One region of the Dactylosporangium sp. CS-033363 genome, then DNA from elsewhere that is predicted to be linked to it. Evidence: riboswitches for the same ligand, from Rfam matches in the RefSeq annotation. Region 1 holds a riboswitch; the other holds the start of a gene.
The links. Region 1 has a riboswitch for ZMP and ZTP ahead of glyA (serine hydroxymethyltransferase). Riboswitches for the same ligand answer to the same signal wherever they lie in the genome.
Positions count from the first base shown of each region.

Region 2: linked by a shared signal. The riboswitch ahead of ACQPZ4_RS51110 (bifunctional 5,10-methylenetetrahydrofolate dehydrogenase/5,10-methenyltetrahydrofolate cyclohydrolase) and the one ahead of glyA (serine hydroxymethyltransferase) in region 1 are both predicted to bind ZMP and ZTP.

Region 1 covers NZ_CP192032.1:1,556,431-1,559,823, forward strand. The annotation lists gene ACQPZ4_RS07110 (hypothetical protein) at 1-493, shown strand, start outside; gene glyA (serine hydroxymethyltransferase) at 577-1,827, opposite strand; ZMP/ZTP riboswitch at 1,846-1,932, opposite strand; gene ilvD (dihydroxy-acid dehydratase) at 1,951-3,393, opposite strand, start outside.
Region 2 covers NZ_CP192032.1:11,062,019-11,065,411, forward strand. The annotation lists gene rsmG (16S rRNA (guanine(527)-N(7))-methyltransferase RsmG) at 302-985, opposite strand; gene ACQPZ4_RS51110 (bifunctional 5,10-methylenetetrahydrofolate dehydrogenase/5,10-methenyltetrahydrofolate cyclohydrolase) at 1,328-2,206, opposite strand; ZMP/ZTP riboswitch at 2,223-2,304, opposite strand; gene ACQPZ4_RS51115 (protein jag) at 2,428-3,078, opposite strand; gene yidC (membrane protein insertase YidC) at 3,201-3,393, opposite strand, start outside.

The DNA of each region.
Region 1 (3,393 bases):
GGAGCAGCGTCCGAACAACCAGGCCTGGACCGCCGCCCCCGCGCCCGAGCCGCAGCCGCAGTCGCCGCCGGCCACCCAGGCGTGGTCCGCTCAGCCCGCGCAGGGCGAGGAGGCCTGGTGGGACCCGGCCACCGCGCCGGCCGCCCAGGCGCCCGCGCCCGCGGAGGAGAAGGGCAAGAAGTCCCGCTGGGGCCGGAACAAGGACAAGGACGCCAAGAAGGAGCCCGAGGCCGCCGACGACTGGGCCGGCGAGGCGACCGCGCGCTGGGACCGCGGGGCGGCCAACAACGAAGCGCCCCGCAACGAACCTCGGAACGAACCTCGGAACGAGCCCCGGAACGACGACTGGGGCGGCCCGAAGCCGCAGCCGGAGCGCATTCCCGAGCAGCGCAAGCGGGAACTGTCCGCGTTCGAGGACCTCGCGCCCCTGGAGCTCAATCTCGACGAGGAGCCCAAGGAGAAGAAGTCCCGCCGTTTCCTGGGCCGGAAGTGAGTTTTCTGGGCCGGAAGTAAAGCGATCGGGGCGCCTCCAAGAAAGCCTCAGCAAGCAAGAGAGGCGCCCCGAAAAGCAATACCTCAGTCCCGGCCCGGCATCGGGTAGGCGGACAGCAGTTCCCGCACCTCGGCGGCGATCGCGTCCAGCGCCGCGTCGTCCGACTTCAGGGCGGCGTCCACGGCGCGGGAGATCCAGGTCGCGACCTGGGGCATCTCGGCCGGCGTGAGGCCGCGCGTGGTCAGGGCCGGGGTGCCGATGCGCAGGCCGGACGGGTCGAAGGGCTTGCGCGTGTCGTACGGCACCGTGTTGTAGTTCGTCTCGATGCCGGCGCGGTCCAGGGCCTTGGCGGCGGGCTTGCCGCCGATGGACTTGCCGGTGAGGTCGAGCAGGAGCAGGTGGTTGTCGGTACCGCCACTGACGAGATCGAAGCCGTGCTCGAGCAGCGCCGTCGCGAGGGCGCGGGCGTTGGCGACGACCTGCTGGGCGTACACCGGGAAGGAAGGCTGCGACGCCTCGCCCAGCGCGACCGCGATGCCCGCCGTGGTGTGGTTGTGCGGGCCGCCCTGCAGGCCCGGGAAGACCGCCTTGTCGATGGCCTTCGCGTGCCGTTCGTCGCACATGAGCATCGCGCCGCGCGGGCCGCGGAGGGTCTTGTGCGTGGTGGTGGAGATGACCTCGGCGTGGCCGACGGGGCTCGGGTGCGCGCCGCCGGCGATGAGGCCCGCGATGTGCGCGATGTCGGCCACCAGCACGGCGCCGACCTCCCGGGCGATCTCGGCGAAGCGCGGGAAGTCGATGGTGCGCGGGAGCGCGGTACCCCCGCAGAACATGATCTTCGGACGCTCGCGCAGGGCCAGGTCACGCACCTCGTCGAAGTCGACGCGGCCCGTGTCGCGGCGGACCCCGTACTGCACGGCGCGGAACCACGCGCCCGTCGCCGAGACCGGCCAGCCGTGCGTGAGGTGCCCGCCCATCGGCAGCGCCATGCCCATGACGGTGTCGCCCGGCTGCGCGAGGGCCAGGTACACGGCGAGGTTCGCGGGCGAGCCGGAGTACGGCTGGACGTTGGCGTGATCGACGCCGAACAGCGACCTGGCCCGGGCGATCGCCAGCTCCTCGAGCGGGTCGACGAAGCGCTGGCCCTCGTAGTAGCGCCGGCCGGGGTAGCCCTCGGAGTACTTGTTGGTCAGCACGGAGCCGGTCGCCTCGAGGACGGCCTGGGAGACGTAGTTCTCCGAGGCGATCATCCGCAGGGTGTCGTGCTGGCGCTCGGTCTCGGCCCGGATGAGGGCGGCGACCTGGGGATCCGCTTGTTCCAGAGCAACGCGCATGCGCAGCCTCCTGATACGCCGGGGCACCCAGGCGCGCGGTGCCCGCGATCGGAAGCTCCCCGGTGGTCGGTTCCACCTTGATGTGCGCCAGTCGCGGTAACTGGCGCACATCCTAGCGGAAACCTACGGCACGCGGCGGTACGCGCCGTCGCTGGCCGACGTGGCCATCGACGCGTACGCACGCAGCGCCGCCGACACCGGGCGCTCGCGGTCGAGCGGGGTGAACGGGCGCTCGCGCTTCTCCTGCGCGATGCGGCGCGCGGCCAGCTCCTCGTCGGGCACGGCGAGGTGGATGGAGCGGTTCGGGATGTCGATCTCGATGCGGTCGCCGTCCTCGACGAGCGCGATGAGCCCGCCGCCGGCCGCCTCCGGGCTGATGTGGCCGATGGAGAGGCCGGAGGTGCCGCCGGAGAAGCGGCCGTCCGTGATCAGCGCGCACGCGCGTCCGAGCCCGCGGCCCTTGAGGAAGCTCGTGGGGTACAACATCTCCTGCATCCCGGGACCGCCCTTGGGACCCTCGTAGCGGATCACCACGACGTCGCCCGGGACGATCTGCTTGGCGAGGATGGCGTCGACGGAGGCCTCCTGCGACTCGAAGACCTTCGCGGTGCCGGTGAAGGTCAGGTTCTCCTCGGGCACGCCCGCCGTCTTCACCACGGCGCCCTCGGGCGCGAGGTTGCCGAACAGGATCGCGAGGCCGCCGTCCTTGGTGTAGGCGTGCTCGACGCTGCGGATGCAGCCGTCCGCGCCGTCCGTGTCGAGGGAGTTCCAGCGGTTCTCGGTCGAGAACGGCTCCGTGGTCCGGACACCGCCCGGCGCGGCGTGGAACAGCGCGAGCGCCTGGTCCGTGGCCTTGCCGCCGCGGATGTCCCAATTGTCCAGCCATTCGCGGAACGACGCGGAGTGCACGGAGGACACCGACTCGTCGAGCAGGCCGCCGCGCGACAGCTCGCCCATGATGGCGGGGATGCCGCCGGCCCGGTGGACGTCCTCCATGTGGTACTTCTGCGTGTTCGGCGCGACCTTGGCCAGGCAGGGCACGCGGCGCGAGATCGCGTCGATGTCGGCCACCGAGAAGTCGAGCTCGGCCTCGCGCGCGGCCGCGAGCAGGTGCAGCACCGTGTTGGTGGAGCCGCCCATCGCGACGTCCAGCGCGACGGCGTTCTCGAACGCGGGGCGGGACGCGATCGCGCGCGGGAGCACGGACGCGTCGTCATCCGTGTAGTACCGGCGGCAGAGCTCGACGATCAGCGAGCCCGCCTTCTCGAACAGGGCCTTGCGCGCGGCGTGGGTGGCCAGCGTCGAGCCGTTGCCGGGCAGCGCCAGGCCGATCGCCTCGGTGAGGCAGTTCATCGAGTTGGCGGTGAACATGCCGGAGCAGGAGCCGCACGTCGGGCAGGCGGAGCGCTCGATCTGGTCGAGCTGCGCGTCCGAGACGGCCTCGTTGGCGGAGGCGATCATCGCGTCGATGAGGTCGAGCTTGGCGTCCTTCTCGTGGACGACGCCCTCGATGGCGACGGTCTTGCCGGCTTCCATGGGGCCGCCGGAGACGAAGACGGTGGGGAT
Region 2 (3,393 bases), 1.6 Mb from region 1:
TTCCGTCCAGGCCGGCTGCGTCGGGGACCGTTCCGGTTTCCTCGGGTTCCGTTCCGTCGGACAGAAGAGTGGCGCGGGGCCAGCCTACGGCGCTTCGCCGGGTGGAGCCATGACTCACCGGCGCGTCGTTGGTCTTCTCACCCCAACTCGGCCGCCAATACACCAGAAATCCGTCAACTCGCCGGAGCAGCCCGCCCAGGCGCTGTATCGGCGACATCGGCCATCCGATGCCGACCGCTCTGCCGTCCCCCATGAGTCCTCCGCGTTCCCCTCGCCCAGGGGTCGCGGTACCGCCCCCGGGTCACCGGCCGCGGCGCCCCCCGGCCTTGCGTGGGCGCGCGACTTCCCGCTCGCGCACGACGTCGACCACAGTGGTGGGCTCGGCGAGAACGGCGTCCCCGCACGTGCGCACCGACGCGGTGCCCGCACCCAGCCGCGTGAGTACCTCCGCGTGCTCGGCGACCTCGGCCGCCGCGGAGGCGCCCTTCATCGCGAGCAGATGGCCGCCGACGGCGGTGAGGGGGAGACACCAGCCGGCGAGCTTGTCGAGCGGAGCAACGGCCCGGGCGGTGACGACATCGGCGAGCGGGAGCTTCCCGACGCACTCCTCGGCCCGCGCGCGAACCACGGTGGTCCGCTCGAGGCCGAGCGCCGTCACCGCCTCGGAGAGGAAAGCGGTACGTCGTGCGAGCGGCTCGACCAGGGTGACGGCAAGGTCGGGACGAGCCACTGCCAGCACCATACCGGGCAGACCGGCCCCAGACCCGACGTCGACCACCGAGGCACCCGACGGAATGAGGTCCGCGACCACGGCGCAGTTCAGCAGGTGCCGTTCCCAGATCCGCGGCGCCTCCCGCGGGCCGATGAGCCCCCGCACGACCCCGTCGGTGACGAGCAACTCGGCGAACCGGATCGCCGTGGGGAGCCGATCGCCGAAGACCTTCTCGGCGGCGGGGAGAATCTCGCTGGGCACTGCACCGTCCATGCCCTCAAGCAAACCATGCGCGTTTCACGTGAAACGCAGGGAGGGACCGCCGCCGCGCGATGGCGCCGGACGTGGCACCCGACGCCGCCGTGCGACGGCGCCCCGGAGGTGGCACCGGTCGGGGGACCGCCGCCGTGCGATGGCGCCGGCTTGGCACCCGACGCCGCCCGTGCGACAGCGCCCGGAGGTGGCACCGGTCGGGGGACCGCCGCTGTGCGTTGGCGCCCGGAGGGTGGCACCCGTCGGTGGACCGCCGCCGCGCGACGATCCCCCAGACGTGGAATCCGCCGGCGGGACCGCGGCGCAACGACCACGCGACCCCGGCCCGCCAACGAACGAGTTTCACGTGAAACGGCGCTCCGCCGCGGAGATCGCGTTGCGGAAGAGCATGGCCACGGTCGTCGGCCCCACGCCACCCACGCGCGGGGTGATCGCGCCCGCCACCGACTCGCACGACTCGTCCACGTCGGGGAGGAGCCGGCGGCCCTCGTAGCGGACGCCCCCACCGACCACGACCGCACCAGGCTTCACATGCTCCGGCTGAATGATCCCCGGTACCCCGGCGGCGGCGATGAGGATGTCGGCCCGCTGGGTGTACCGCGGCCAATCCTCGACCCCCGTGTGCACCACGGTCACCGCCGCATTCGCCGTCGGCCGCTTCTGGGCCAGCAGCATCGCCAGCGGCCGGCCGAGCGTCGCCCCGCGGCCCAGGATGACGACCTCGCGCCCGCTGACCGGAATCTCGTAGTGGGCCAGCAGTGCCTCGATCCCCGCCGGCGTGCACGGCAGCGGCCCCGGAATCCCGGCGGCCAGGCGGCCCAGGTTCAGCGGGTGCATGCCGTCGACGTCCTTGTCCGGGTCGACCCGCATAAGGGCGGCGTCGTAGTCGAGGTGCTTCGGCGTGGGGTACTGGATCAGCAGCGCGTGCACGTCCGGGTCGGCGTTGAAGCCGTCGATCGCCGCGTGCAGATCGTCCTGGGTCGCGTCGGCCGGGAGGTGCCGGTGGGGCGAGGCGAACCCGAGCTCGGCGGCCTGGCGCTGCTTGATACGGATGTAGCCGGCGCTGGCGTCGTCGTCGCCTACGAGGATCGTCGCCAGCGACGGCGTGATGCCCCGGGCGGTGAGGGCGGCGGCCCGCTGCGCCACGTCCGCGAGGATCGACTCGGCCACCGGAGCGCCGGGCAGGAGACGGGCCTTGGCAACCAGGGGAGTGTTGGACATACGGCTCCTCGTCGCGCGTGGAAGCCCAGGCGGTCGACTCCCACGACGAGGCTTCCCGATGGTTGCCCATCCTCCATGCCGCCAGTCGCTCGCCAACAAGTATGCCCGAGCCGAGACGCCGCCCCAGGCCGAGGGCCGATCCGCCAAAGTGCGCGAACCAGCGGTACACAAAAAGGAACCGCCTCGACCGAGAGGCCGAGGCGGTTCCAGAAACCAAAGCGTCAGGCAGTAGGCCGAACCACGATCCGGCGCGAGGGCTCCACACCCTCCGACTCGCTCTCCACGCCCGGCAGCGCGTTGATCACGTCGTGCACGCACTTGCGCTCGAACGCGCTCATCGGCTCCAGGCGCACAGCCTCGCCGTACTCCTTCACCTTCTCCGCCGCGTTCTTGGCGATCGCGCCGAGCTCCTTGCGCCGCAGCGCCCGGTAGCCGCCCACGTCGAGCAGCAGCCGGCTCGGCGACCCCGTCTGCCGGAACACGGCCAGCCGGCTGAGCTCCTGCAGCGCCTCGAGCGTCGCACCGCGCTGGCCCACGAGCGCCTGCAGCCGCTTGCCCGAGCCGTCCCCGCCCTCGACGACCTCCACGACCGGGCGGCCGCTCACGACCAGCTCGTCGATGTCGCCGTCGTAGTCGAGGATGTCGAGCAGGCCCTCCATGTAGTCGGCCGCGATCTCACTCTCGCGGAACAGGTCGGCGCTCGATCGGCTCGAGCCGCCGCCGGCCGCGGCGGTCTCCGAGTCCGAGTCCGAGGACTCCTCGTCGGAGTCGGACTCGGCGTCGAACTCGGCATCGGTGTCAGCGTCTTCCTGCACAGCAGCAGGCTGCTTCTCCAGATCCTCGGCGCCGAGATCACTGGTGGTGTCGGTCACGAAACTCATCTCCGCTTGTTTGGGGCGCCGAGGCGCCGTCACAGGTCGTCGGTGAGGGGTGGGTTCGGTTCAGGGAGCGCCACGCGCCGGGCCGCTGGAGGGGTGGGCCCGGCGGGGTCGCATCAACCCGACTGCCGCTTCGCGGCGCCACCCTTCTTCGGGTTGATCGGCTTGGCGCCGGGCTTCGGGGCGCGGGACGGGCCGGCCGCCGCCTGGGGAGCCGTGCCGTTGGCCTTGGCGCCGGTCGCCTTCGCGGGCGCGCCCTTGCCGTTGGCCCGCTGGGCCGCGGCCTCGTCGCGCGCCTTGCTGAACAGC